Linked DNA regions of Azospirillum brasilense. The protein of the gene in region 2 binds, or shares a complex with, the protein of the main gene of each other region. Links are inferred from orthologs where the notes say so. Each region holds a gene or a part of one and is shown on either strand. Other genes may lie near its edges.

Region 1 (14,631 bases), 770 kb from region 2 along the record:
CGAACGCCTCCTGCCAGAGGGTGTGAGCGCGCTGCTCGCGGTACCGCGCCGGGTCCGGCGCCATCAGCCGGCGCCCGTAGTGGACCAGCACGTGCAGATGGTCGCGGATCAGCAGGCGGCGACGGTACAGCCGGTCCACCGCGCACAGCACGTCGCCGGGCTCGCAAGGACGTTGGACCAGCCCCCGCCCGGCGGCGATGCGCGCGCCGGCAGCCTTGGCGTCCTGCGCCTGGACCGACCAGAACCACGCCTCCTCCGCGCTGCCGAACGGTTCCCCGACGGCGTCGGACAGAACCATGAACGTGTTGCGGTGCTGGACCATGCGTGAGGTCTCCCTGAGAATTGCAGCTTTTGGGTTCGCGGGCGCAGCATCGCTCTCGGGCGGAGCGCCGGATGGGCCGCGGCACGCGCGGCTGGCGAACACATGTTCACGTTATGTACTGATTAAAGTCCTTCGTCAAGGACAATATGAATAGGTTCCTAGGGACGGGCTGGTTCGTTTATGTGATTATCCTCCCATGCTCAAACATGCGGACATTTGGCGGGCGATCGACCGCCTCGCGGCCCAGCACGGGCTGTCGGCCTCCGGACTCGCGCGGCGCGCGGGGCTGGATCCGACGACCTTCAACAAGAGCAAGCGGACCACCGGCGACGGCAAGCTCCGCTGGCCCTCGACGGAGAGCGTGTCCAAGGTTCTGGAGGCGACCGGTGCGTCGCTGTCGGAGTTCGTCAGCCTCGTCGGCGATGCCGCGGGCGCCGGCTCGCTCCAGCGGGTGCCGGTCATCGGCTATGCGCAGGCGGGCAACGCGGGTTTCTTCGACGACGCCGGCTTTCCTTCGGGCGTCGGCTGGGACGAGCTTCTGTTCCCCAGCATCGGCGACCCGCACGCCTACGCGCTGGAGATCGCGGGGGACAGCATGGATCCCGTCTACCGTGACGGCGACACCATCATCGTCTCGCCCGCTGCGCAGATCCGGCGCAACGACCGCGTCGTCGTCCGCACCAAGGGCGGCGAGGTGATGGCGAAGCAACTCCTTCGCGAAACCGCCACCAAGATCGAGCTGATCTCCATCAACCGTGCCCACCCGGACCGCAGCATTCCGCGCGCCGAGGTGGCCTGGATGGCCCGCATCGTCTGGGCAAGCCAGTAAACGTCAGCCCTGCGGCACTCTGTCCTAGGATATTTATCCTTTAAATTGGTCATCAAAAGGCTTACCGTCCGAGGATGACCGGATCCACCGGGGCGCCGTCGCGTCCACTCCCCGCCCCGCTGTCCCTCATTTCACATCGTTTGGATGATCTCGAACGCCGTCACGACGACGCGCCGCCCCGCGGCGTGCTTCGGACGGCGCTTCTCGACGGGGCGGACCGGCACGCCACCCTGGCCCGCGCCGCGGTGCTTCGCCTGCACGACCGCTTGGCCGCCGAGGCCCGGCAAGGCGCAGCGCGGCGGCGCCGCACCCTGCCCGCCGACCGGACCGCCGACGACGCGTGGCTGTCCCGCCTCACCGCCGCTTTGGCCCACCATCGCAACGCCGCCAGCCTCCTGCTCCTTGTGGGGGCTTGAGCGGGTGCCGCCGTCACGCGGCCGGAGGAGCGCCGGTCTCGTCCGCCTTGGAAACCTCTGTATTCAGGGCAACGACACGGGCGGTCTTCGCCTTCCTTGCGCGCGGCTTGCGAACCGGCGCCTCGGCAGGCGGAACTTCCGCCGGTTCGGCCACCTCCTCCGCAGCGACCTGTACGGCGACCGGCGCCGCCTCGGCCCGCTCCGTGGCTTTCTTCAACAGCTTGTTCCTTGAAAAGCCAGAGTCACGCAACGCCGTTTTCAACTCCTCCCACGCCAGGCGGATTTCCGTGGCGAAGGCCCGCGCGTCGTCGTCGCGGTGGGTGCGGAAATACTCCGCCGCCTCCCGCATCTGGGCCGGCAGGGTTTCCGCCCCGGCGCGCACCGCCTCGTTGCGCAGGCGGTTGTGGCGGTCGTCCAGATAGGTGAGGATCTCCGACAACTCCTCAGCCGTGCAGCTTTTCTGGAGCCTGTCGGTGACCACGGGCGCGGCCTTGTCGATCTTCCCGACCAGCTCCGATCGCCCGCGCTTCAGGTCCGGATCGTAGACGGTGCGGATCACCTGGATCACGCGGCGCCGTTCGCGGAATTGCATCATCTCCCCCCTCGACAGAGTCCTTCGATGGACCGATTCACCGTTTCGAAGGAATCATGCCGTGGAACGGATCACCTATCAAGCCAGTTTTTGGGCCGCATACCGCCCGGAAACCGGCATTCCGGGTCATCCGAAGCGGATCAGCGGAAGGCGAACTCCCAATAGAGCCCGCGCGCCCGCGCCGCCAGGGGACCGGGCTGCAGGGCGCGCTCCTCGACGCGGGTGACCGGCACCACCTTCGCGTAATTGCCGGTTGAGAAGACCTCGTCCGCCTCCAGCACGTCGCGAGGGCTCAGGGTGACCTCCTCCACCGCCACGCCGTCGTCGCGCAGCAGGGCGATCACGCGCTGGCGGGTGATGCCGTTGAGGAAGGTACCGTTGTGTACCGGCGTGCGCACCACCCCGTCCTTGGCGATGAACAGGTTGGCTGTCGCGAACTCCGCCACGCTGCCGATGGGGTCGAGCATGATGGCGTTGTCGAAACCGCGCTCCCGCGCCTCCTTCAGTGCCAGCCCGGCGTTGGGGTAGAGGCAGGCGGCCTTGGCCTCGGTCGGCGCCATGTCCGGCATCGGACGGCGGCGGCTGGACAGGCAGGCGGTGAAACCCCCGGCGCTGGGCAGCGGCGCCTCGTAGACCGACAGGACGAAACGCGTGCTCTCGGCGTCGGGCGCGACGAAGCCCTCCTCCGCGTAGAACATGGGCCGGATGTAAAGCTCGGCCTCCTTGGGGAAACGGCGGATGCCGTCCCAGCACAGCTCCTCGATCTCCCCGGCGGTCAGCATGGGGGCGAGGCCCATCACCTGGGCTGAGCGCACAACGCGGGCGCAGTGGCGGTCGAGGTCGGGGGCCACGCCCTGGAAGGCGCGGGCACCGTCGAAAACGACCGAAGACAGCCAGAGCGCGTGAGTCATCGGGCCGACGATGGCGGGGTTGCCCGCGATCCATTCGCCCTGGATGTAGCTCAACGCCTGACCGGCCGTGCTGCCCATGATCTTCTCCCTTTTTGGCTTCGGGTTGGTTCTATCCGGATGGTTCGCTCCCTCGAAAAGCATACCCCCTCATCGCCGCCGGTCAACCTGCGCAGACGGGCCAGCCGGACGGTTGATGCAGGACACCCTCACCACACCGGGAGCGACCGACCCATGGGCTGGACCTACTCGAGCGCCTTTCCGCAGCCGTTGCGCGCGGCCCCGCCCTTCCCGCCGCCGGGACAGGACGTTCCCACCCCGGGGCCCCTGACCGACAACCCGGACCTGCCGACCCCCGGCCCGCAGGAGGACATGCCCTCCCCCCTGCCCAACGACGACCTGCCGCCGTCCCGGCCCACCGATCCCGACTTCGCCTGAGCCGCCACGACGCCGACGGGCCAAAGCAAACGGGGCGCCCCCTTGCGGAGGCGCCCCGTTCTTTAATCAACGAACCGAAGCGGACGGATCAGCGGCGCTGAACCATCAGCTTCTTGATCTCGGCGATGGCCTTGGCCGGGTTGAGGCCCTTCGGGCACGCCTTGGTGCAGTTCATGATGGTGTGGCAGCGGTAGAGGCGGAACGGGTCCTCGAGGTTGTCGAGGCGCTCGCCCGTCATCTCGTCGCGGCTGTCGACGATCCAGCGGTAGGCCTGGAGCAGGATCGACGGGCCGAGGTAACGGTCGCCGTTCCACCAGTAGCTGGGGCAGGAGGTCGAGCAGCAGAAGCACAGGATGCACTCGTAGAGGCCGTCCAGCTTGGCGCGGTCCTCCGGCGACTGCAGGCGCTCACGGCTCGGGGCCGGCGACTGCGACTGCAGCCACGGCTTGATCGAGGCGAGCTGGGCGTAGATGTGCTTCAGGTCGGGGACGAGATCCTTGACCACCGGCATGTGCGGCAGCGGGTAGATCTTGACGTCGCCCTTCACCTCCTCGATGGCCTTCAGGCAGGCCAGCGTGTTGGTGCCGTCGATGTTCATCGCGCAGGACCCGCAGATGCCCTCGCGGCAGCTCCGCCGGAAGGTCAGGGTCGAGTCGATGTTGTTCTTGATGTAGATGATCGCGTCCAGGATCATCGGGCCGAACTTGTCGAGATCGACGACGTAGGTGTCGACCCGCGGGTTCTGGCCGTCATCCGGCGACCAGCGGTAGATCTTGAAGGTCTTCGCCCGCTTGGCGCCGGTGGCGGCGTTGATGGTCTTGCCGACGCCGACCTTGGAATTGGCGGGCAGGTTGAATTCGACCATGGTTCGTATCCTTGCCTTGCTCTTGCCGCCTTAGTAGACGCGGGCCTTGGGCGGGAACACCTGCACCTCGTCGGTCAGGGTGTAGAGATGGACCGGGCGGTACCCGATTTTCGTCTCGCCCTTGTCCGACACCTCGATGACGGTGTGCTTCATCCAGTTCTCGTCGTCGCGGTCCGGATAGTCCTCGCGAGCGTGGGCGCCGCGGCTCTCCGGCCGGTTCTTCGCCGAATGGAGCGTGGCGACCGCCTGGTACAGCAGGTTGTCCAGCTCGATGGCTTCGACGAGGTCGGAGTTCCAGACCAGCGAACGGTCGCTGATCGCCATGTCGCTCTTCTTGGCGAAGGTCTGGTCGATGAGCTTGACGCCCTCCTCCAGCACCTCGCCGGTGCGGAAGACCGCGCAGTTGTTCTGCATGGTCCGCTGCATTTCCAGGCGAAGCTCCGACGACTTGATGGAGCCCTTGGCGTTGCGGATCCGGTCGAAGCGCTCCAGCGCGACGTCGGTCGCGGCGGCGGACGACGACACCGACTTGCCCTTCTCGACGATCTCGGCGGCGCGGATGGCCGCCGAACGGCCGAACACCACGAGGTCGAGCAGCGAGTTGGAGCCCAGGCGGTTCGCACCGTGCACCGACACGCAGGCCGCCTCGCCGATGGCCATCAGGCCGGGCACCACGCGATCCGGGTCCTCGGCGGTCGGGTTGACGACCTCGCACCGGAAGTTGGTGGGGATGCCGCCCATGTTGTAGTGCACCGTCGGTAGAACCGGGATCGGTTCCTTGGTGACGTCCACGCCGGCGAAGATCTTGGCCGTCTCGGCGATGCCGGGCAGGCGCTGGTGGATGATCTCCGGCGGGAGATGCTCCAGGTGCAGGTGGATGTGGTCCTTGTGCTCACCGACGCCGCGGCCCTCGCGGATCTCGATGGTCATCGAGCGGGACACCACGTCGCGCGAGGCGAGGTCCTTGGCCGACGGCGCGTAACGCTCCATGAAGCGCTCGCCGTTGGAGTTGGTGAGGTAGCCGCCCTCGCCGCGCACGCCCTCGGTGATGAGGCAGCCGGAGCCGTAGATGCCGGTCGGGTGGAACTGCACGAACTCCATGTCCTGCAGCGGCAGGCCGGCGCGCAGCACCATGCCGCCGCCGTCGCCCGTGCAGGTGTGGGCCGAGGTGGCGGAGAAGTAGGCGCGGCCGTAGCCGCCCGTCGCCAGAACAACGAGCTGGGCGCGGAAGCGGTGGATGGTGCCGTCGTCGAGGTTCCAGGCCACCACGCCCTTGCAGACGCCGTCCTCCATGATGAGGTCGAGCGCGAAATACTCGACGAAGAACTCCGCCTCGTGCTTCAGCGACTGCTGGTAGAGGGTGTGCAGGATGGCGTGGCCGGTGCGGTCGGCGGCGGCGCAGGTGCGGTAGGCCTGCTGCTTGCCGTAATGGGCGGTCATGCCGCCGAAGGCGCGCTGGTAGATCTTGCCTTCCGGCGTGCGCGAGAAGGGCACGCCGTAGTGCTCCAGCTCGATGATCGCCGGGATGGCCTCGCGGCACATGTACTCGATGGCGTCCTGGTCGCCCAGCCAGTCCGACCCCTTGACGGTGTCGTACATGTGGAAGCGCCAGTCGTCCTCGCTCATGTTGCCGAGCGCCGCCGAGATGCCGCCCTGGGCGGCCACGGTGTGCGAGCGGGTCGGGAAGACCTTGGTGATGCACGCCGTCTTCAGGCCCTTCTCGGCCATGCCGAAGGTGGCGCGCAGGCCCGCACCGCCGGCACCGACGACGACGACGTCATAGGAATGATCGATAATATCGTAGGCGGCCATGGCTCGTCAGGCTCCGAACGAAATCTTGAGGACGGCGATGACGCAGGCGGCACCCAGCACGAAGCACAGGGCTTTCACGGCCAGGATGCTCAGGATCTTCGCCATCTCGTTGTGCACGTAGTCCTCGATCACCACCTGCAGCCCGGCCTGGGCGTGGTGGAAGGTGACCACGGCGGTCAGCACCATCATCAGCGCCGAGAAGGGCGACTCCAGCCACGCGACGAAGGCCGCATGGTCGGCGCCCAGATGGCGGATCACGCCGAAGACGAACCAGATGGTCAGCGGAACCAGGGCGATGGCGGTGACGCGCTGGTGCCACCAATGCTCGGTACCGTGCTTGGCGGAACCCAAGCCGCGCGCGATCTGCAGCGGCGAGCGGAGGGTCTTGCTGTTGGACGCCATGTCTTCTCTCCTCACCACACGGCCAAGCCGATGATCCAGGTCAGCACGGTCAGCACGGCCGCCGCACCGATGACGATCTGGTTGCCGCGGTCGGCCTCGCTCAGCTCGAACGCCTTGCCGGCGTCCCACACCAGATGCCGGATGCCGTTGCACAGGTGATAGTAGAGCGCCAGCGACCAGCCGAACATCAGCAGCAGCCCGATGAAGGAGCCGATGAAGTGCTGCGCGCGCTCGTAGGCGGCGGGGCTGGTGGCGGCGGCGACCAGCCACCAAGTCAGCAGAAGGGTGCCCACGGCCAGCCCCACGCCCGTGATGCGGTGCGTGATGGACAGGAGCGCGGTCCTGGGGAGTTTGTAGACCTGCAGATGCGGAGAGAGCGGCCGACCGCTGCCGTTTGCCATTGCGTCGTCCTCAGTTCGGCGACCGGTCGCGGCAAGGAGGGCTGTTGCCGCGACGGCGGGTGATGCGAGACCGAAAGTTTTAAGCCCTGCTGTGTTTGGCGATTGAATTACGCCTCTACCGCACACGAGTCAACGGCAGGGACTTGGCCGTGGCCAAAATGGCGCACCGCGGGAAGTGCCTGAAAACTAACGGGCTTTGCTGCAGCTGGTATTACCAGGGCCGAAACCCGGTTTCGCCGTTCAGCCTATTACTTGTCGAAGCGGCGAACATTCTCCACCATCATCGAATACATCTGGGTAATCAGCTCCGCCGGACGCAGCCGGCCGAAGGGAATGTTCTCCTTGGCCCACTCCACCAGCCCCTCGGGCGGGCGGACCGGAGCGACCTCGTAGCCGGCCTTCTTCAGCGCGTTCATCACCGAACGCGCCTGCTTGGTGTAGTCCTCGTTGAAGAAGGACTTGTCCGCGTCCTTGATCGCCTTGGCAATGATGTCTTCGAGCGGAGTGGCCATGCCCCGGTGTGCCGGTCGCGGTCGTTCGTGATGGGGCGGACACGGTGTCACAACGCGGGCGCTGTTGCAATTCCATTGGGAACCGCATACCTCAAGCCCTCTTCGCACCGCATATCACAGGGATTAACCGCCATGGGCTACACAGTCGCGGTCGTCGGCGCCACCGGCAACGTCGGCCGGGAAATGCTGAACACCCTCGCCGACCGCCGCTTCCCGGCCGACGCGGTGATCGCCCTGGCCGCCGACAGCGCGGTGGGCAAGGAAGTGTCCTTCGGCGAGGACGCGGTGCTGAAGGTCGAGGACGTCGGCCGCTTCGACTTCAAGGGCGTGGACATCGCTCTGTTCGCCGCGGACGCCAAGGTTTCGGCGGCTCATGCGCCGCGCGCCGCGGCGGCGGGCGCCGTGGTGATCGACGCCAGCCCGCAGTTCCGCATGGACCCCGACGTCCCGCTGGTCGTTCCGGAGGTCAACGCCGACGCGCTCGCCGGTTACGCGAGGAAGAACATCGTCGCCAGCCCCGGCGGCGCGGCCATCCTGTTGGCCATGGCGCTGAAGCCCCTGCACGAGCAGGTCACGGTGAGCCGCGTCGTCGTCTCCACCTACCAAGCGGCCTCGGACGCCGGCAAGGAGGGGATGGACGAGCTGTTCAGCCAGACCCGCGCCATCTACGTGAACGACCCGGTGCAGAAGTCCGTCTTCTCCAAGCAGATCGCCTTCAACGTCATCCCGCACATCGGCCCCTTCATGGAGGACGGCGCGACGCGGGACGAGTGGGCGATGAACGTCGAGACGAAGAAGATCCTCGACCCCAAGATCAAGGTGAGCGCGACCTGCGTCCGTGTCCCCGTCTTCATCGGCCATTCCGCCGCGATCACCATCGAGTGCGTCGAGCCGGTGACCGCCGAGGAGGCCCGCCGCATCCTGCGCAAGGCGCCGGGCATGCAGGTGATCGACCAGCAGGAGAACGACGGCTACATCACCCCGGTCGAGATCGCCGGCGACGACCCGGTCTTCGTCAGCCGCCTCCGCGAGGACTACACGGTGGACAACGGCCTGTCCTTCTGGGCGTCCACCGACAACCTGCGCAAGGGCGCCGCGCTCAACGCCGTGCAGATCGCCGAGCTGCTGGTGAAGGAGTATCTCGACGCGTGATCCCGATCCGTTCCTCCCGCCCGGACGACGCCCCGGCGCTCTTTGCCGTCTGGCTCGCCGCGGTGCGCAGCACGCACGACTTCCTGAGCGAGGAGGACATCGGCTTCTACGCCGACCTCGTGCGCGACCAGTATCTTCCGTCGGCGGCGCTCATGGTCGCGGTGGACGGCGACGACCGGCCGGTCGGCTTCCTGGGCATGAGCGGGTGCCGGATCGACACGCTGTTCGTCGATCCGGCGTGGCACGGCCAGGGGATCGGCCGTGCCCTGGTCGCTTACGCGTTGGACAGCGGGCAGGGACTGACGGTCGACGTGAACGAGCAGAACAGCGCCGCACGGGCTTTCTATCGGCGCCTCGGCTTCCGGGAAATCGGGCGCTCCGCGCTGGACGACAGCGGCCGCCCGTTCCCCTTGCTGCATCTCGCCCTCGATAGCTCCGGCCAAGGCGGCCCGACCGGAGCCTGAAGGCTTACTTGACGAACAGCCGATACAGCGCAGAGTGGTCCAGCCCGCCGTCGCCCTGCTCGGCCAGCAGCTCGAACAGCTCCAGGCTGAGGCCCAGCGCGGGAAGCTGGATTCCGGACTCCTCCGCCAGTTCCTCCGCCTGTTTCAGGTCCTTGATCTGGGTGACCACGCGGCCGCCCGGCGTGAAGTCGTCGGAGACCATGCGCTGGCCGTGCAGCTCCAGGATGCGCGACTCGGCGAAGCCGCCGCGGATGGCGTCGCGGACCTTGCCCGGCTCCACCCCCGCCGCCTTGGCCAGCGCCAGCGCCTCGGCCACCGCGCCGATGCTCAGCGCCACGATCACCTGATTGGCCATCTTGGCGACCTGCCCGGCCCCGCTGTCACCGACATGGGTGATGCGCTGGCCCATCGCCTGGAACAGCGGCAAGGCGCGGGCGAAGGCCTCCTCCGTGCCGCCGGCCATGATGGTCAGGGTGCCGGCCTCCGCCGCCACCGTGCCGCCGGACACCGGGGCGTCCACCCAGTCGGCGCCCCTGGCGCGGACGGCCTCGGCCAGCTTGCGGGTCGCCCCGACCGCCGTGGTGCCCATGTCAATGACGAGATGGCCGGGCCGCAGCGCGTCGATCAGGGATGCTGCCACCGCCTCCACCGCCACGGTGTCCGACAGCATCAGCACGATGGCGTCGGCGCGGGCGGCGACCTCGGCGGGTCCGGCGGCGGGGCTCATGCCCTCGCCGGCCAGTTCCTCGACCGGGCCGGGGCTGCGGCTGCTGATCACCAGGGCCGCACCGGCCTTCGCCAGATTGCGGGCCATCGGCCGGCCCATCAGGCCCAGCCCGATGAAGCCGACCGTACGGTCCTTGAGGTCTGCCATGTCCCTGGCCGCCATGTCCCCGGCCGTCACAGGCGGGTGTGGCGCGCCCGCGCGCCGCGTTCGATGGCGGCGGCGCACAGCCGGTCCACGCCCAGCTTGTGCCGGATCAGCTCCAGCATCCGCAGTTCCTCCTGCGAGGCCGACGGATCCGCCGCGGCGATGTCGCAGGCGAGCGCATAGGCGGTCTCGGACAGCTTGGACGGAATGGCCTCCTTGACGATCTGGAGCGTCGTCTCCAGCCCGTCGGCGTCGGCCAGCAGGCCGGAGCATTCGCGGGTCACATCGGTCAGCCGGTCGATATCGAAATCCTTGAAGATCGGCAGGTAGCGGACGTTTTCGCCGATGGCCTCAAGCTCCGCGTCCGTCATGTCGCCGTCGCACGCCGACACCAGCACCATGACGTAGATGAGCGCGCTGTGATGGTTGATCATCGAAACTCCTGCGGAAAAAGGGCCCCGCCCAATCTTGCCCGCCCCCCGCGCGCCGTCAAGGGAGGGAGCGCCGTCAAGGGAGCTATGCCCGCGACGGACGGGTGGGTCCCTCGACAGGGGACGGGTTGCCCCTTAAGGTCGGGTCCCATGTCGGTGGTCTTCAACGTGGCGCTCCCGGTCTTCGCCATCATCCTGGCGGGCGTCCTTTCCGGTAAGGCGAAGCTGCTCGGTCCCGCCTCGTCGGAGGCGCTGAACAAGTTCGTCTACTGGATGGCCCTGCCGCCGGTGCTGTTCCTCGGCACCGCGAAGCGCTCGCTGTCGGAGATCTTCAACGGCCCCTTCATCGGCGCCTTTCTCGGCTCGATGCTGGCGGTCTACGCGCTGGGCGCCCTGCTGGGCTGGCTGATCCACCGGGAGCGCACGCAGATCCAGTGCATGCAGGGGCTGAACGCCTGCTTCTCCAACACCGGCTACATGGGCATCCCGCTGTTCCTGGCGGCCTTCGGCCCGGACCGTCTGGCCCCGGCCATCCTCGCCACCGTCATCATGAGCGCGATCATGGTCGGCATCGCGGTGATCTGGCTGGAGTTCGCCAACAGTCAGGGCGGCGGCATCGGCAAGGCACTGCGCGACGTCGGCCGGGCGCTGCTCAAGAACCCGCTGATCATCTCCACGGCCCTGGGGCTCGCCTGGTCGGTCTTCCTGTCCGGCGTGCCGGTGCCGCGCCCGATCGCCATCTACTGCGACCTGATGGGCGCCTCCGCCGGTCCCTGCGCCCTGTTCGCCATAGGCCTGTTCCTGGCGACCCAGAGCCTGAAGGCCAACCTGCTGGAGGTCGGCTGGATCAGCGCCCTGAAACTGGTGGTGCAGCCGGCGCTGGCGTGGTTCCTCATCCAGACGCTGTTCCCGCTGGACCCCTTCTGGGCCGGATCGGCCATCATCCTCGCCGGGCTGCCCACCGGCGCCCTGACCTTCGTGGTGGCCAGCCAGTACCGCATCTATGTGGAGCGCACCTCCGCCGCGATCCTGATGTCCACCATCGCCAGCGTGGTCACCCTGTCCTTCCTGCTGGCCACCTACGCGCCGCCGCTCTGAACCTTGGCTTGCGGTCGTCTGGTCGCGCTCGCCTCTTCAGACATTCATTTTTCTTAAAAGAAAGAAACGATTTGAAAAGCGGGAGGCAGCCTCCCTGCGTCATTCTTGCGTCTTTCTTAAGATTTGCTGTTCAATCATTTGATCACGGCAAATCCAGCGCCCAACGCGAGGGCGCTGGTCTGCCGAATCCTTTCGTTCAGACTCATAACAATCGACCGCCGCCGCATCGTTTCGGGGGAAAGAGATACGCGCCATGTCCATGCTGAGTTCCATGACCATCCGGACCAAGGTGGTCGCCGCCACCGTCTGTGTCCTGCTGATGTCAGTCGCCCTGGGACTGTTCGCCGTCGACCGGCTGAGCACCGTCAACCACGCCGCGGAGGAAATCCGCTCCAACTGGCTGCCCAGCGTCACCGCCATCGGAGAGATCGACGGTGCGGCCAACGATTACCGCATCCTGGAGGCGTCCCACATCCTGGCGCTCTACCCGGCGGAAATGGCCGAGGTCGAAAAGGAGATGACCACGGTTCTGAACCGCCTGGCGGAGGCCCGGCGGAAGTATGAGCCGCTGCTGGCCCCCGGTTGGGAAACCCAGACCTTCAGGCGCTGGGAGGCGGCTTGGGATGGCTATCTGAAAATCAGCCAGGGCAAATTGCTTCCCCCCTCACGAGCCAACGAGAACGAGAAGGCCACAGGCATCTACCGGGACGAATCGCGCAAGGCGTTCGATGAATGCTCCGCGCTCGTCAATGACCTGACCACCTCCAACGTCCAGAACGCCACGAAGGCGGCGGACTCGGGGCGGGCCACCTATGTCGGAGCGCGGAACTGGATTCTGGGCGCCATCGCGTTCGTGGCGGTCCTCTGCCTGTTCGCCGGCATCGCCATGACGAAGTCGGTCGCCCGGCCCATCGTCGCCCTGACGTCCATCATGGACCGTCTGGCCAGGCGCGACCTCGGAGTCGCGGTGGAGGGCGGCGCCCGCCAGGACGAGATCGGCGCCATGGCCCGCGCGGTGCAGGTCTTCAAGGACGGCCTGATCGAGGCGGAGCGCCTGACCGCCGCCCAGGCCGCCGAGGAGGAGAACAAGCGCCGCCGCACCGAGCGGATCGATTCGCTGATCCGCAACTTCGACGGCGCGGTGCACAGCGTCCTGCAGACCGTGGGCGCCGCGGCGTCGCAGCTCGACACCACCGCCCGCAGCATGACCGACATCGCCGAACACACGCGGGCCGAGGCGGGCAGCGCGGCGGCGGCGGCGGAGCTGACCTCCGCCAACGTGCAGACCGTCGCCGCCGCGTCGGAGGAGATGGCCGCCTCCATCACCGAGATTTCCCAGCAGGTGTCGCAGTCGGCCGGCATCGCCGGCAAGGCGGTGGACGAGGCGGACCGCACCAACGCCACCGTGCAGGGGCTCTCGGAAGCGGCCCAGCGCATCGGCGACGTGGTGGACCTGATCCAGAACATCGCCGCCCAGACCAACCTGCTGGCTCTGAACGCCACCATCGAGGCGGCACGGGCGGGCGAGGCCGGCAAGGGCTTCGCCGTCGTGGCGAGCGAGGTCAAGAGCCTCGCCAACCAGACCTCCAAGGCGACGGAGGAGATCGCCCAGCAGATCGGCGCCATCCAGGCGGCCACCGGCGGGGCGGTCGGCGCCATCCGCGGGATCGGGGCGACCATCTCCTCGATCAACGACATCTCCTCCTCCATCGCTGCCGCCATCGAGGAGCAGGGCGCCGCGACCCAGGAGATCAGCCGCAACGTCCAGCAGGCGGCGCAGAGCACCCAGGAAGTGACCAGCAACATCGGCCGCGTGTCGCAGGCCGCGACCGAGACCGGCAGCGCAGCGACCCAGGTGATGTCGGCCTCCGGCGACCTGAACCAGGGGGCGATGCGCCTGAAGAGCGAGGTCGAGAACTTCCTCGTCGCCATCAAGGCGGCCTGAGCATTCTGCAACCGGAACCGGTGGGCGGCCGCGGGACCGCCTACCGGCGGCCCCGCCACGGCATGGGCTCCGGCGTCCCGCGTCTCCTCATACTTTCGAAGAAGCGCGCGGCAATCGGTTTGACAACCGGCGGCTGTCACGGCACTCCATGACCCTCACTGGTCATTGTTTCATCAACAATACAAAATGGAGGAGCCGCCATGCTGGGCATCTATGCGCAGCACGCGCAGACCTATTTGCTTGTCCTGATGATAAGCACGACGCTTTTCTTTGCCCTGCCGATTTTCATCGCACCGCTCGCCTGGGCTCGACTGATGCTGTGGCGCATCCCGCAGGACACCGACCTCGCCGTCTATTTCGGCCGCTGCCTCGGGGCGTTCATCCTGATCGTCGAGTTCCTGATGTTGCGCGGTGCGACGACGGTGGAGGCGACCGCCTATGCCTTCGACATCCTGTTCGGCGTGTTCGGGCTGATGCTGGCGGTCCATGTCTACGGCGCCATCCGGCGCATCCAGCCGATCACCGAGACGCTGGAGATCGGCTTCTGGGCGCTCCTGCTCCTGCTCAACACTTGGTTCTACCCCGCCCTTCCCGCCTGACGGAATCGCGGCCCACTACTATGGTCCCGCCGCTGTTGCCAAGCCGCCGCTGCCCGTATAATGTGCACCGCGCATCAAGAGTTGAGCGGACGCTCAACGCCAACCTGCTTACCCGAGCAAGGTGGCGTCCCGAAGGGGGATGTGGCCGGACCGGCAATCAAACGGGGTTCGCCATGACGTCTGTTCCGACCGATGCACCGACAGCGGAGCCGGACGAGTCATGCCCATCAGGATCCCCAACGATCTTCCCGCCTTCACCGCCCTCCAGACCGAGGGCGTCATGGTCATGCAGGAGGCTGACGCCATCCGGCAGGACATCCGGCCCCTGCGCTTCGGCCTGCTCAACCTGATGCCCGACAAGATCCGGACCGAGACGCAGATCGCCCGCCTGCTGGGCAACACGCCGCTTCAGGTCGAGCTGTCGCTGATCCGGATCACCAACCATGTGCCGCGCAACACCGCGGCGGACCACATGAGCGCCTTCTACCGGTCGTGGGAGGACGCGCGCCGCGAGACGTTCGACGGCTTCATCATCACCGGCGCCCCGGTCGAGACGATGCCCTTCGAGGAGGTC
Region 2 (14,652 bases):
GATGGCTCAGTTCCTCGGTCGCGATGTCGATCAGCATGTCCTTGCGGCCCGGGTCCTCGTCGGAAAGGCCCTGCGTGAAGTAGCGCAAGGCCGCCGCCAGTTCGCCCTGGGGACCGCCGAACTGTTCCAGCATCAGGCTGGCCAGCTTCGGGTCCGGTTCAGCGACGCGGACCGTGTACATCAGGTTCTTGTTGTGCATGAACATGCGTAGGAGCCCTCCCGGAGCCTGGATGAAGGATGGGAGGCGGCGGCTTCCGCGGTGGTGCTGGACCGCCGCCGTGATCGCCGCCGCCATCGTCGTGTGCCCTCAACACAGGCTTCTTAGAAGCGTTCCAGGAAATCAGGCTCCTGACCTTTGGTTTTATGTCCGATCGTCAGGACACCTTCTCGCGCATCAGGACGAACTCTTCCGCGGTAGAGGGGTGGAGGGCGATGGTGCGGTCGAAATCTTTCTTAGTGGCGCCACAGTTCAGGGCGATGCCCAGCCCCTGGACGATCTCCGGCGCGTCCATGCCCATCATGTGGCAACCGAGCACCCGCTGGCTCTCGCCGTCCACGACCAGCTTCATCAGGACGCGCTCGTCGCGGCCCGACATGGTGTGCTTCATCGGGCGGAAACCGGCCTTGTAGATGTCCACCGTCGCGAATTTCGCCCGCGCCTCCGCCTCTGTCAGGCCGACGGTGCCGAGCGGCGGGATGGAGAAGACGGCGGTCGGGATGTTGGCGTAGCTGATGCTGGTCGGGTTGTCGTTGAACAGCGTCTCCACGAAGGCGCGCCCCTCGGCGATGGCGACGGGGGTCAGGGCCATGCGGTCGGTCACGTCGCCCACGGCGAAGATGTTGTCCACGCTGGTGCGCGAATACTCATCCACCCGGATCGCCCCGTTCTCGTCAAGCGCGACGCCGGCGGCTTCCAGCCCGAGGTCGCGCGTGTTCGGACGGCGCCCGGTCGCCGCCATGACGAGGCCGGCGGAATGCTCCCGCCCCAGCTGGTCGGTGACGGTGAAGCCGCCGGGGCCTTCCTCGACCTTCACCGGCTGGGTGCGGGTGAGGATGGTGATGCCGCGCTTGCGCATCTCCTGGGCCAGAGCGACGCGGATGTCGTCGTCGAAGCCGTTCAGAAGCTCCTCGCCGCGGATCATGATCGTGACCTCGGCGCCCAAGCCCCGGAAGATCCCGGCGAATTCGACGGCGATGTAGCCGCCGCCCAGGATGATGACCGAGTGGGGCAGGGTGCCGAGCTGCAACGCCTCGTTGGAGGTGACGGCGTGCTCGATCCCCGGAATCTTGGGCAGCGCCGGCCAGCCGCCGGTGGCGACCAGGATGTTCTTCGCGGTGTAGCGCTGGTTGGCGACCTCCACCGTGTGGCGGTCGATCAGCCGTCCGAAGCCGGTGTGCAGGGTGACTCCGGAGTTCTCCAGCATCTTGATGTAGATGCCGTTCAGCCGGTCGATCTCCGCGTCCTTGCGCCCGATCAGCGTGGCCCAGTCGAAGGCCGGCGTGGCGGTGGCCCAGCCATAGGCGCTGGAGTCCTCGAAGGCGTCGCGGAACTGGGCGGCGTAGACCAGCAGCTTCTTTGGCACGCAGCCGCGGATGACGCAGGTGCCGCCGACCCGGCTGCCTTCGCAGATGGCGACCTTGGCCCCCATGGCCGCGGCCCGCCGGCTGGCCGCGACGCCGCCGGAGCCGGCACCGATGGTGAAAAGGTCGAAATCGAACTCGGCCACGGCCGTCTCCTTGCAATCCCAAGATCCGAACGGGACAGGAGTGTTCCCCATTCCGGAACGCCTGTCGAGCGTTGGCCGAGATGGCGGATCGAGGCGGCTGGCTGGCCTTCCCTCAGCGCATGACGAGTTCCTGGACCAGCACCTGACGGATCTTCATCGCGCCGAGTTCCTTCGCGGCGGTGCGCATCACCGCGTCCTTGATGTAGAAGGCGCCGTTGCGCCCGCGCAATTCGCCGGGGTCGGTTTCCAGCATCACGTTGGTCATGGCGCTGGCGATGCGCGGCCCGTAGCTCTCCACCGTCTTGGCGGGGGCCGTCGGCTCCATGTCGAGCACCACGCGGACCCGCAGCTCGCGCAGCCGGTCGCCGTCGCTCAGCGTGAAGATCATCGCCGGCAGGCGCGCGTAATTGGCGGCGGTCCGCAGCGTGTCCCCCACCACACGCCCGGCCTGCGCCGTGCCGGGCTTCAGCAGGAAGGCCCCGCCGGTGCCCGCTGCAGCCAAGCCGGCCATGGTGCAGAGAAGCCCGACCACCACACGGCGGCTCAGGCGGTCGAGCGTCGAGGTGGCTGCCGTCGAGGGGCCTGCCGCAATGTTCGGCGCGTTCTGGCGGATTGTCCGGCTCATGCCGACCTCGTCGCTTTTCCCGGCACCGCAAGGGGGTGGTGCCTGTTCTTGGGTGTATGGTGGATGGGTAAAAGGAAGGCGTCAAATACAGGTATTTTATACTTTTTGGTGACAGCACATTACAGTCAGGAACTGCCCATTTCTTCCCAGCTTCTTTGTGTTTGAAATGCGCCGGATTTCGTAGCGTATTTTCGGTAAATCACCATTGCTTGCGGCGGTTGGCCGAAGCGGATGAAGCCTCTTCCACCGGAGGGCCGGGGCGTATAATGCTGGTTTCTCAGTCGGATTGCCGTTCCCGCCGCGGGGGCGGACTCCGGATGGGGCCATCGTGAAGGGCAAGAGCGGGAAGACAAGGACATCGCCATGGACGAGACCAGGAACCAGCCGCCGGCCAGTCACACGCCCGCCAGCCATCCGCCCGCGTCGGCCATCACCGAATGGACCGACACCTATTTCAAGCGGACCAAGGAGGCGGTCGGGAAATTCGGTGACAAGAAGGTCACCTACGCCATCTTCATGCGCCGCCCGGTGGTCTGCGCGCCGCGACTCGCCATCGAATGGCTGGAGGCGGTTGCGCGGGAGCGCGGGTTCGACCTCGACATCGTCCTGAACTATCCGGAAGGAAAGTGGGTCGGTGCGGGCGAGCCGATCCTCTACATCACCGGCTCCTTCTACCATCTGGTCGACACCGAGACGATCATTCTGCAGAAGCTCGGCCCCGCCTGCGTCGGCGCCTACAACGCCTTCACCATGTGCGCCGACCTGCCGAAGACCGCCTTCCTCGCCATGGAGGCGCGCCACTGCGCCGGCACGGAGATGGAGGAGATGATGGCCTACGCCGCCTCGGTCGGGTCGGACCGGGCGAAGCGCAAGGTCGGCGCCAAGGGCTTCATCGGCAACGCCACGGACGCCACCGCCCATTTCTTCGGCCAGAAGAAGGGCATGGGCACGATGCCGCACGCGCTGATCGGCTACGCCGGATCGACCGTGCGGGCGGCGGAGATGTTCCACGAGACCTTCCCCGAACTGCCTCTGACCGTCCTGGTCGATTACTTCGGGCGTGAGGTGACCGACGCGATGGAGGTCTGCCGCCGCTTCCCCGGCCTCGCCGCGCAGGGCAAGTTGGCGGTGCGGCTCGACACGCCGGGCGGGCGCTTCCTCGAAGGGCTGGACCCGCCGGGCTCCTACGCGGTGCTGGAGCGGCACGCCCCCCATTCCATCCGCGGCTATCGCGACGAGACGCAGCTCCGCTACCTGATCGGCACCGGCGTGTCGGCGGCGGCGATCCATTTCATGCGCGAGAAGCTGGACGAGGCCGGTTTCCCGGCGGTGAAAATCGTCGCCAGCTCCGGCTTCGGCCCGGCGAAGTGCCGCCTGATGGCGGAGGCCAACGCCCCCGTCGACATCATCGGCACCGGCAGCTATCTGCCCGAGCGCTGGACCGAGACCTACGCCACCGCCGACATCATCGAATATGACGGAGAGAAGCGCGTGAAGGTTGGCCGCGAGTTCCTGTTCCGGAAATAGCATCGTCGTTCAGCACGAAGAAAGCCCCTCCGCCGGCCAAGCCGCGGAGGGGCTTTTGCGTTCAGCCTTTACGTTTAGCGGGTCAGCACCATCACCAGCCGTTCGACCGGCGTGTCGTTGACGAGGTGCGAATCGACGATCTCGTCGATGTCGGCGGGCGTTTCCGGGCGGTACCACAGGCCCTCCGGATAGACCACCATCAGCGGCCCGGCGGAGCAGAAGCCGAGGCAGCCGGTCCAGGCCATGCCGACGTCCAACAATCCCTTGGCCTGGATGCGCTGGCCGAGCTGTTCCCACAGCGGGTGGGCATTCTTCGCCGCACAGCTCCCGCGCGGGTGACCGGGCGGGCGCTGCTGGGAGCAACAGAAAACGTGGTGGCGGAACACCGGAGGAAGATCGAGGGACATCACAGGCTCCATAGACCATAATTTAATTATGGTTATAGAGCTTGCTGCGGTGCGGCGCCACCGTTTAAAACGATTCCAATATGTCAGGCATCCTCAGCCAGCCGCAGGCCGGTGAAGGACAGGCGGGACTCCGGCCGCAGGTAATGCCGGGTCGTCGGGTTGGCGTGGTCGAAGGGGGTGACGCAGCTGCCGCCCCGCAACACCATGCGGTTGATCATGAAGCGGCCATGAACGGCCTCGTCCACCCCGTCCGGTAGACGGTAGCCGGGATAGGGGGCGAAGGGGCTGCGCGTCCATTCCCAAACGTCGCCGAACAATTGCCACGGGCCGTCGCCGTGGCAGGTGCTGGGGCGCGGGTGGCGGTTGCCGGTGCCCAGCAGGTTGCCCATGCTGTCGCAGCAGGACGCCAGGGCCTCCCACTCGGCTTCCTCGGGCAGGCGCTTGCCGGCCCAGCGGGCGAAGGCGTCGGCCTCGAACCAACTGACATGGCAGACCGGCTCGGCGGGATCGAGCGGGCGCATGCCGTAGAGGGTGAAGATCTGCCACGCGCCGTCGCGCCATTCCCAGTAAAGCGGAGCCTGCCATCCCTCGGTCTGCACCGCCTCCCAGCCGTCGGCGAGCCAGAGCGCGCGCTTCGCGTAGCCGCCATCCTCGATGAAGTCCCGGAAGGCGCCGCAGGACACCGGCAGGGCGGCGAGGCGGAAGGGCTCAAGATGGACGCGGTGGCGCGGCCCCTCATGATCGAAGCCAGCCCCGGCATTGGTCAACCCGATCTCGACGATGCCGCCTTCATGCTCGATCCAGCGTTCCAGCTGCGGCGGAGTCGGAACCGCCTGTGGCGGCTGGTCGTAGGCGGGACGCAGCGGGTTGCTCCAGAAGGCGTGCTTGATGTGGGTCAGCAGCCGTTCCTGGTGGCGCCGCTCATGCGTGATGCCGACGATCACACGGTCGGCGATTTCCGGCAGGTCGGCCTCGTCGGCTTGGTTCAGCAGGTGCAGCACCGCGGCGTTCACATGGTCGCGGTAGCGCATCACCTCCGCCGCGTTGGGCCGGGAGAGCAGGCGCAGGGTGGGGGAGGGAAGCTGGTGGCTGCCGAACCGGTCGTCGCGGGCGGCGAACAACGTCAGGAAGGCTGGGTCGAAGGGACGGTAACCGGGATTGCAGGGCACCAGGACGGTGGTTTCGAACAGCCATGTCGTGTGGGCGAGGTGCCATTTGGCCGGCGCGCCGTCGGCCACCGATTGGACCATCAGGTCCTCGGGCGACAAGGGCGCCGCGAGTTCGGCGGTGCGGGCGCGGATCTTCTGGAAACGGGTGGATAGAGTTTGGCGAAGAGCGTCGCCGGACGGCTGGGCGTGCGTGGCGAGATGGGTGTCGGGCACGGGGGAACCTCCCTGCGGGAGCGGGTTTTCCGCGGCGGGAACGGCGCGGGAACGCGCCCGAACCCCGCCGGAGAAACAACAGGCCCATTGTGCCGCATGGTCCAACCATCCTGGGTGGCGCATCGGAGGGGGGCTTTCTCCGAATTCGCGCATCACAGCCACGGTGGGACTGTCGTCAGGCGTCCACCACCAGATGCGGACGGAAGGCGCCTTCGAGCGTCAGAAGAAGGCGCAGATACACGGCAACGCGCCGCGATGTCGTCGTCCGCCGTTCCAGGCAATCGCGGAGCTGGTTGGCGAGCGCCACATTCTCCGCCGTCTGTCCGGGCGGAAGCGCCGGGTGCGTCGGCGCCGCCATGTCGACGATGTGGTCATGGTCGACCGAATGGACCGCAACGGCCTTTTCGAGGAGCGCCGCTGCGATGCGTTCGATGTCCTCATCCGCCGGCGGCGGCTGGGTGAGGTTGGGGGCGAGATGCGGCGGCGGACGGCGGTTCGCGAGCTGCGCGCGCAGATTCTGTTTGATGCGCGCCCGCTGCCCGGCGTTCAGCGTGTCCAGCTCGTCGATCTCGTCGAACAGCAGGTCGTAGAGGCGCCGCCGCTTGTGGTTGGCCTCGTCCTGGTCGCGGCGTTCCTGCTGCTCGCGCTCCTGCTGTTGCAGGTCCTGCCGATTCTGCCGCCGTTTCCTGCGGTCGGTCGCGCTGCCGGTGCGCTCCACCACGCCGGCCGAGCGGACCAGAGGTTCCGAGCGTCCAATCGAACCGTCGGTCATGGCGACCTCCACGGCTAATGGCTGGGACTGTTCAGTGTACCAACTGTCGCGATTCTGTCAAGGTGACGCTTTGGCGTGCGGCAGAGGCCCGGTTTCAGGTGAGCGTTGCTCACCCGAACACGCGGCGTACTCGTTTGTCAGGAGCGTGGCTCGGGCTCGACAGTGGGGCATCCCAAACGCAGGACAAAAGGACCGCGCCATGCCCCTGACGACCAAACACGCCGACCCCGCCAACCCCGTGCTGTGCGTCACCGCCGGAGGAATCGCCACCCTCACCCTGAACCGCCCCGCCAAGCTGAACGCCATCAGCACGGCGCTGGCCGCCGCCATGCTCGACACGCTGGACGCGCTGGAGGCCGACGCGGCGGTGCGGGCCATCATCGTCACTGGCGCCGGGGAGCGGGCCTTCTCCGCCGGGGCGGACATTGCGGAGTTCACCCCGGCCGTCCGGCGGGGACCGGAGGCGGCGGTGCGCGCCTTCCGGCCCGGACAGACGCTGTGTGCGCGCATCGAGTCCTTCCCCAAGCCCATCATCGCCGCGGTCAACGGCATCTGCTACGGCGGCGGCTGCGAGATTCTGGAGGCGGCACACCTCGCCGTGGCCAGCGAGCGGGCGACCTTCTCCAAGGCGGAGATCAAGCTCGGCATGATGCCGACCTTCGGCGGGACGCAGCGGCTTCCCCGCAATGTGGGGCGCAAGCGGGCGCTGGAATGGCTGCTGACCGGCGACGCCTTCCCGCCGGCGACAGCGCTGGCGGTGGGGCTGGTCAATCAGGTGGTGGCCCACGACGCGCTGCTGCCCGCGGCCTTCGAACTGGCTGGGCGGATCGTCCGGCACTCCCCGGCGGCGGCGTCCGGCATCCTGGGGGCGGTGACCCGAGGGCTGAACATGACCATCGGCGAAGGGCTGGCGGTGGAGACGGAGCGCTTCGCCCGGCTGGCCCCCGGCCCCGACCTGCGCGACGGGCTGGAGGCGTGGCTGGCGCGCTGAATCACGCTCCTTCCGGGGGATCGTCCGGCATTTCGGTTTGCGCGGGGGCGTGCCGGTGTGCAGGATGCGGGGGTGGATGTGGACCGCTCCGCCCCCTATCTTCCGGGGCCGGGGCTTTTTGGCGTGGATGGCATGAGCGACGAGAACACCCTGTCCGAGAGCGGCGAATCCCTGGAAAACCGGCGCAAGCGGCTGCGCTTCCGGTCGTGGCACCGCGGCATGCGGGAAATGGACCTGCTGATCGGCAGCTTCGCCGACGCCCATGTCCCGGACTTCGATCACGCGCAGCTCGACCGCTACGAGGCGCTGCTCGAACTCAGCGACCCCGACCTCTACAACTGGTACGCCGGGCGCGAGCCGCTGCCCGCCGAGCATGACACCGACGTCATGCAGCTGTTGACCAAGTTCCGCTACACGCCCCGTCAGGGGTCCTGAGGCCCGATCCTTGCCCAGCTTCGAACAGTTGCAGCCGGGACGCTCCGGCCGCCTTCTGGTCGGCGGCGCCCCCGCCGGTCATGACGCCCGCGTCCTCGCCGACCTCGCCAAGCGGGCGGGGAGCGCCGGACTTCTCCACGTCGCGCTCGACGACAGCCGCGCCGCCCAGCTGGCGGAGGCGCTGGCCTTCTTCGCGCCGTCGCTGGAGGTGCAGGTCTTCCCGGCCTGGGACTGCCTGCCCTACGACCGGGTGTCGCCCAACGGCGGCATCGTGGCGAAGCGCATCGACACGCTGACCCGCCTTCTGGCGCGCAAGGCGGACGCCGCACCGCTGGTCGTGCTGACCACCGTCAACGCCATGGTGCAGAAGGTGCCGCCCCGCGCCGCCTTCCGCGACGCGGTGTTCTCGGCGAAGCTGCGCGACCGGATCGACCTGGAGAAGCTGCAGCGCTATCTGGCCGGCAACGGCTACACCCGCGCCCAGACGGTGCGCGAGCCGGGCGAGTTCGCCGTGCGCGGCGGCATCATAGACCTGTTCCCGCCGGGCACCGACGAGCCGCTGCGCCTCGACCTGTTCGGCGACGAGCTGGAGGCCGTGCGCAGCTTCGATCCCATGTCGCAGCGCACCACCGACAAGCGCGACGGCGTCGACCTGAAGCCGATGTCGGAGGTCTTCCTGGACGAGGCCGGCATCGCCCGCTTCCGCTCCGGCTACCGCGAGCTGTTCGGCGCCGTCACCGACGACGACCCGCTCTATGAGGCGATCAGCGCCGGGCGCAAGTACGGCGGCATGGAGCATTGGCTGCCGCTGTTCCACGAGACGATGGAATCGCTGCTGGCCTACATGCCCAAGGCCATCCTGTCGCTGGACCATCAGGCGACGGAGGCGCGCGATTCGCGCATCGCGCAGGTGATGGACTTCCACGCCTCCCGCGAGAGCATGATCGTCATCGAGAAGCGGACGGGCTCGCCGGTCTACAAGCCGGTGCCGGTCGGCATGATGTTCCTCGACGCCCAGGCCTGGGACGACCTGTTCGCCACCCACGCCGTGGCGCAGCTCCAGCCCTTCGGCACGCCGCCGGGCATCAAGGGCACGCTGGACGCCGGCGGTCGGCGCGGCCACGACTTCGCCGAGGAGCGGGCGCGGCCCGACGTGAACGTCTTCGAGGCGGTGAAGGACCACATCCGCGCCCTGCGGGCCGACGGGCGGCGCGTGCTGGTGGCCGGCTATTCCGCGGGCTCGCGCGACCGTCTGATGACGGTGCTGGGCGACCACGGCATTCCGGGGCTCGAGCCGGCGGAGAGCATCGAGGACGTCCGCCGCTTCGACCGCCACGTCATCGGCATGATCGTGCTGGGGATGGAGCACGGCTTCACCTCCGCCGACATGGCCGTCATCACCGAGCAGGACATCCTCGGCGACCGCCTCGTCCGCCCGGCGGCGAAGAAGAAGCGCAAGGCCGCCAACTTCATCGCCGAATACACGGCGCTGGCCTCGGGCGACCTCGTGGTGCACATGGACCACGGCATCGGGCGCTACGACGGGCTGGAGACGCTGGAGGTGTCCGGGGCGCCGCACGATTGCCTGCGGCTGATCTACGAGGGCGGCGACAAGCTCTACGTCCCCGTCGAGAACATCGAGGTGCTGACCCGCTACGGGTCTGAGGACGCGCACGCGCAGCTCGACAAGCTGGGTGGGGCCGGCTGGCAGGGCCGCAAGGCCCGCGTCAAGAAGCGCCTGAAGGACATGGCCGAGGCGCTTTTGAAGATCGCCGCCGAGCGCATGCTGAAGAAGGCCGACCCGGTCTACACGCCGGAGGGCGTCTATCAGGAGTTCGCCGCCCGCTTCCCCTATCCGGAAACGGACGACCAGCTGAAGGCCATCGAGGAGGTCTTCACCGACCTCGGTTCGGGCCGTCCGATGGACCGTCTGGTCTGCGGCGACGTCGGCTTCGGCAAGACGGAGGTCGCGCTGCGCGCCGCCTTCCTCGTTGCCATGAGCGGCCAGCAGGTCGCCGTGGTGGTGCCGACCACGCTGCTGGCGCGCCAGCACTTCAAGACCTTCACGACCCGCTTCGCCGGGCTGCCGCTGCGCATCGTCCAGCTCTCCCGCATGGTCACGGCGAAGGAGCAGAACAAGGTCAAGCAGGAGCTGACGGAGGGCACCGCCGACATCGTCATCGGCACCCACGCGCTGCTCGGCAAGGGCGTGCAGTTCAAGCAGCTCGGCATGGTCATCGTCGACGAGGAGCAGCATTTCGGCGTGAAGCAGAAGGAGCGGCTGAAGGAGCTGCGCGCCGACGTGCACGTCCTGACGCTGACCGCCACGCCGATCCCGCGCACGCTCCAGATGGCACTGAGCGGCGTGCGCGAGCTGTCGCTGATCGCCACCCCGCCGGTGGACCGTCTGGCGGTGCGCACCTTCGTCCTGCCCTACGACCCGGTGGTGGTGCGCGAGGCCATCCTGCGCGAGCATTACCGGGGCGGCCAGACCTTCTACGTCTGCCCGCGAGTGGAGGACCTGCCCAAGGTCGCCGAGCGGGTGCGCGAACTGGTACCCGAGGTCAAGATCGTCACCGCCCACGGCCAGATGCCCGCCAGCGAGCTGGAGGAGGTGATGACCGCCTTCGACGAAGGCAAGTTCGAGGTGCTTCTCGCCACCAACATCATCGAGAGCGGCATCGACATCCCCAACGCCAACACGCTGATCGTGCACCGGGCGGACATGTTCGGTCTGGCCCAGCTCTACCAGATCCGCGGGCGTGTCGGCCGGTCGAAGGTGCGCGGTTACGCCTACCTCACCTACGCGCCGAACAAGCCGCTGACCGGCACGGCGCAGCAGCGGCTGCACGTCATCGAGACGCTGGACAGCCTGGGCGCCGGCTTCCAGCTGGCCAGCCACGACATGGACATCCGCGGCGCCGGCAACCTGCTGGGCGAGGAGCAGTCGGGCCACGTCAAGGAGGTCGGCGTCGAGCTGTACCAGCACATGCTGGAGGAGGCCGTCGCCAACGCCCGCGCCGGCATGGATGGGCAGGTGCCGAGCGGCGCGGAGGACCAGCCCTGGACCCCGCAGATCAATCTGGGCACGCCGGTGTTGATCCCGGAGGAGTATGTCCCCGACCTGACGGTGCGCCTGTCGCTCTACCGCCGCATCGCGGAGCTGGTGGATCGGGCGGAGATCGACGGCTTCGCGGCGGAGCTGATCGACCGCTTCGGCAAGCTGCCGGGCGAGGTGGAGAACCTGCTCGACGTGGTGACCATCAAGCAGCTCTGCCGACAGGCGGGGGTGGAGCGGGTGGACGCCGGGCCGAAGGGCGCCGTTCTGACCTTCCGCAACAACAGCTACGCCGAGCCGGCCAAGCTGCTGACCTACATCAGCCAACAGATGAGTCTGATGAAGCTGCGGCCCGACCACAAGCTGGTCTACACCCGCGAATGGGCCGACGAGGCCCAGCGGGTGCGCGGCGTCAACCGGCTGATGAGCGATCTCGCCCAGATGGCCGGCGGCGGCGCCGTGCCGAAGGGCGAGGCGCCTCCGCCTCCACCGCCGCCCCCTCCGCAACGGCCCAGCGCGCTGAAAGTCGGGTCGAAGTTCGGGCGGAACATTCCCTCGCGTCCCTTCGGGCGGCGCTGAGGCGATGAAAAAGGACGGGGGGCTGGCGAAGGCCCTGGCGCTCGGCGGCGACCGTCGCGCATTCGGCGACATTCCGACGGTGGCGGAGGCGGTGGCCGCCGATCCCGCCCGCCTGCCGGAACTGGTCGCCTGCCTGTTCGATGGCGACGCCGGGGTGAGGATGCGCGCCGCCGATGCCCTGGAGCGGGTGTCGCGCGGCGATGCCCGCCCATTGGACGCTTTCGCGGAACGGCTGCTGACCGACGCCGCGGCCATCGAGCAGGCGGAGGTGCGCTGGCACTTGGCGGCCGTCCTTCCCCGCCTGACCCTGACCGAGGAGCAGCGCGGGCGCGCCGTGGCGCTTTTGGAGGGCTGGTTCGAGAACCGGGCCAGCCGGATCGTGCAGAGCGCCGCGCTTCAGGCCATGGTCGATCTGGCGGCGGACGATCCGGAGCTTCGCCCGGTCGCGGCGGACATGCTGGGCCGGGCCATGCGCTCCCGCATTCCGTCGCTGGCGGCGAGAGCCAAGCGCATCCTGAAGCCGTTCGAGGTGGACCGCGCCACGCTGGACGCCGCCCTGCTGCCGGAGACCAAGCCGCTCACCCTGTCGGTCCTGCCCGATCGGCTGGCGGTTGCGCGGCTGGCGCCGGGGGACGGGATGCCCGGCTGGCTCGACTGGACCGACCCGCTGGTCAGCGCCACCCGCACGGGGGAGGAGTTGTCCATCCTCTGCCGCGAGTCCCGCGTGCCGGATGGCGTGACGGCGGAGCGCGGCTGGCGCGCCTTCAAGGTGGAAGGGCCGCTGGACTTCTCGCTGTTTGGGGTGCTGGCGCGCATCGCCGTGCCGCTGGCCCAAGCGCGGGTGCCGATCTTCGCCATGTCCACCTACGACACCGATTACGTGCTGGTGCGCGACGAGGACGTGGAGCGTGCGGCGGACGCGCTGAAGCGCGTCTGCACCGTCGTCGCACCCTCCTGATCATTACGCCTGCGGGGCCTTCTCCGCCTCGACGGCGGCGAGAACGCCCAGCTCCTCCAACTGCGTGACGGCGCCGGTCAGGCTGGTGGCGACGCGGTCGGCCGAGGTCTGGGATATGGCGTGCTCCGGAGCGTCGGCCTCGGGGTGGGCGCTCCACAGGCAGAGCAGGATCGGCACGTTCGGGCCGAAATGCAGGCGCAACCGACGCACCAGTCTGCGTGCGTGGGAGAGGGCGGACGGATTCAGATAGGACAGGACCACCGCCGACACGCCGGTCGGGGCCAGCGCGGCGATGGAGCGGACGGACACCTTCTCGCACGGGATCACGTCGGCGCGCAGCCCGCGCGGGCGCAGCAAATGGCCGAGCAGCGCCGCCGCCGCCTCGTCCAGGTCGTTGCGGGCGCCGATGCACAGGACCAGCGGCGTGTCCTCTGCGGCGGGCGGGGAGGCTTCCATCATCTCGTCCAGCAGCGCCGTCATGCCCTCCGCCACCGCCTGCCGTCCCTCCGGGTTCAGGCGGTTGCGCTGGCGGTCCTGCTCGGCCAGTGACAGGGCGGGCAGCAGCAGGCCGTGCCCGGCCTCCGCGAGGCCGCCGCCGGTCATCTTCTCCTCGGCGATCTCCATGGCCTCGATGGGGTCGCGGGCGAGCAGGCGCTGGTACAGCTTGGCCTCGTCGGGCAGGACTGGGCGGTCGCCCAGCATCACCTCCAGGAAATGAAGCTGCGGCACGTGCCGCCCCAGCACGACGAGGCAGACGGTCAGCGGCGTCGCCAGCAGCAGCCCGACCGGCCCCCACAGCGTGGTCCAGAACACCGCCGCGACGATGATCGCCAGGGACGACAGACCGGTGGCGGAGCCGTAGAGCCAGGGCTCCACCACATTGTTGGAAAACAGCTCCACCGCCACGAACAGGGCGATGCAGAGCAGCGGCAGGGTCCATCCCGCATCGACCGCGAAGGACAGCAGGATTGGGAAGGCCGCGGCGATCGCCGGTCCCAGGAAGGGGATGAAGCGCAGCACCGTCGCCAGCATCCCCCACAAGAGCGGGTTGGGCACGCCGAGCAGCCACAGCCCGATCCCGATGGGCAGGCCGTAGGTCACGTTGACCACGCACTGCATCAGCAGATAGCGGCTGACCCGCTCGCCCGCGTCGTTCATCGCCTCCGTCGTGCGACTGAGGTCGCCGGACCCGGCCAGCCGGATCAGCCGGTCGCGCAGATCCTCGCGTTGCAGCAGCATGAAGATGGTGAAGACCAGCACCATGCCCGCCGTGGCGACCGGCGCCATGGCCGGCCCCAGCACGTCGCTGATTATGGTCAGCGCGTCGGAGCCGTCCTGCTCGATCCGCACCGGCACCGGCTCCCGCGCGGCGCCGGGGGCGGGCAGGGCGCTGGCGGGTGCCGTGGCGGCGGGCGGGTTTTCCCCGGTTACCTGCTCCAGCCCCTGCTTCAGGTCGCGGAAGGCTTCGGTCGCCTGCTGGACCACCCCGCCGCTGCCCGCCGACGACGCGCTGGAGCGCAGCGAATCCAGCTTGGCGTGGACGTTGCGCTGGTAGCTGGGCAGGTTGTCGGCCAGATCGGCGATCTGCCCGCCGACCACCATGCCGAAGCCGGCGATGCCCGCGAAGACCAGCACCACCACGGCCAGCACCGACGGTACCCGGCCCAGACGCAGCCGCTCCAGCCGGCTGACGATGGGCGCCAGGACGAAGGTCAGCAGCACCGCCAGCGCGATGGGGACAAGGATGTCGCTTCCCAGATACAGGGTCGCCACCACCAGCGCAGTGACCAGCAGCGTCGTCTGGGTGGAGGCGGGCGGGGCGGCCTTCGGCACCGGAATGGGGCGGGCCTGCAACCGGCGGGCGGTGTCTTCGGCCATGATCGGCGGAGCCTCGGGGGAGAGTTGAGAGTGTGCAGAACACGGCTGGACGCGGCGCGTTCCGGCGCGTCGGGCGCGATCGCCGCAAGACACCGTGACGATTGCGGTCGACAGCCTGTTTAAACCCGCGTGGTTATCTCGTCAGAAGGAGGGGGCTATGCGTAAGGTTGCTGTTCCGGTCCTGTCGGCGGTTGCGCTATTGGCTTTGGGGGGCTGCGCCGAGACGTCGAGCTGGTTTGGTGGGGGAAGCGATCAGGCTTCCCGCCCGATGTCCGAGCAATCGCTCCAGACCGCCTCGCGGATTGAGCCGCAG

What was found.
Region 1: the proteins of H1Q64_RS10470 (region 2) and sdhA are in contact, whole or in part, in a crystal structure (PDB 6C12), measured with the Escherichia coli proteins. The link is inferred for Azospirillum brasilense from one-to-one orthologs.

Annotation. Positions count from the first base shown.
Region 1 is NZ_CP059449.1:1,433,341-1,447,971, reverse strand. Bases 3,792-6,762 are described here. They hold sdhA (succinate dehydrogenase flavoprotein subunit), read right to left. Parts: upstream 6,183-6,762; coding sequence 4,401-6,182; downstream 3,792-4,400. Other genes in these bases: sdhC (succinate dehydrogenase, cytochrome b556 subunit), read right to left, coding at 6,596-6,762; sdhD (succinate dehydrogenase, hydrophobic membrane anchor protein), read right to left, coding at 6,189-6,584; H1Q64_RS06860 (succinate dehydrogenase iron-sulfur subunit), read right to left, coding at 3,792-4,370. In the rest of the region: H1Q64_RS06890 (hypothetical protein), read right to left, coding at 1-322; H1Q64_RS06885 (S24 family peptidase), read left to right, coding at 519-1,151; H1Q64_RS06880 (hypothetical protein), read left to right, coding at 1,226-1,567; H1Q64_RS06875 (hypothetical protein), read right to left, coding at 1,581-2,162; H1Q64_RS06870 (branched-chain amino acid aminotransferase), read right to left, coding at 2,300-3,148; H1Q64_RS06865 (hypothetical protein), read left to right, coding at 3,302-3,505; more of H1Q64_RS06860, read right to left, coding at 3,594-3,791; more of sdhC, read right to left, coding at 6,763-6,985; H1Q64_RS06840 (hypothetical protein), read right to left, coding at 7,234-7,497; H1Q64_RS06835 (aspartate-semialdehyde dehydrogenase), read left to right, coding at 7,630-8,649; H1Q64_RS06830 (acetyltransferase), read left to right, coding at 8,646-9,113; H1Q64_RS06825 (NAD(P)-dependent oxidoreductase), read right to left, coding at 9,118-9,987; H1Q64_RS06820 (tellurite resistance TerB family protein), read right to left, coding at 10,014-10,418; H1Q64_RS06815 (AEC family transporter), read left to right, coding at 10,566-11,513; H1Q64_RS06810 (HAMP domain-containing methyl-accepting chemotaxis protein), read left to right, coding at 11,767-13,458; H1Q64_RS06805 (hypothetical protein), read left to right, coding at 13,659-14,057; H1Q64_RS06800 (homoserine O-succinyltransferase), read left to right, coding at 14,278-14,631. UniProt on the Escherichia coli protein: Two distinct, membrane-bound, FAD-containing enzymes are responsible for the catalysis of fumarate and succinate interconversion; the fumarate reductase is used in anaerobic growth, and the succinate dehydrogenase is used in aerobic growth.
Region 2 is NZ_CP059449.1:2,207,562-2,222,213, forward strand. The notes cover bases 6,223-9,214. They hold H1Q64_RS10470 (succinate dehydrogenase assembly factor 2), read left to right. Parts: upstream 6,223-7,563; coding sequence 7,564-7,866; downstream 7,867-9,214. Other genes in these bases: H1Q64_RS10460 (hypothetical protein), read right to left, coding at 6,223-6,440; H1Q64_RS10465 (crotonase/enoyl-CoA hydratase family protein), read left to right, coding at 6,640-7,431; mfd (transcription-repair coupling factor), read left to right, coding at 7,877-9,214. In the rest of the region: H1Q64_RS10430 (manganese catalase family protein), read right to left, coding at 1-205; gor (glutathione-disulfide reductase), read right to left, coding at 375-1,727; H1Q64_RS10440 (flagellar basal body-associated FliL family protein), read right to left, coding at 1,840-2,352; H1Q64_RS10445 (nicotinate phosphoribosyltransferase), read left to right, coding at 2,716-3,879; H1Q64_RS10450 ((2Fe-2S) ferredoxin domain-containing protein), read right to left, coding at 3,954-4,286; ergothioneine biosynthesis protein EgtB, read right to left, coding at 4,370-5,668; more of H1Q64_RS10460, read right to left, coding at 5,844-6,222; more of mfd, read left to right, coding at 9,215-11,503; H1Q64_RS10480 (ACT domain-containing protein), read left to right, coding at 11,508-12,461; H1Q64_RS10485 (AI-2E family transporter), read right to left, coding at 12,465-14,339; H1Q64_RS10490 (PRC-barrel domain-containing protein), read left to right, coding at 14,608-14,652. UniProt on the Escherichia coli protein: An FAD assembly protein, which accelerates covalent attachment of the cofactor into other proteins.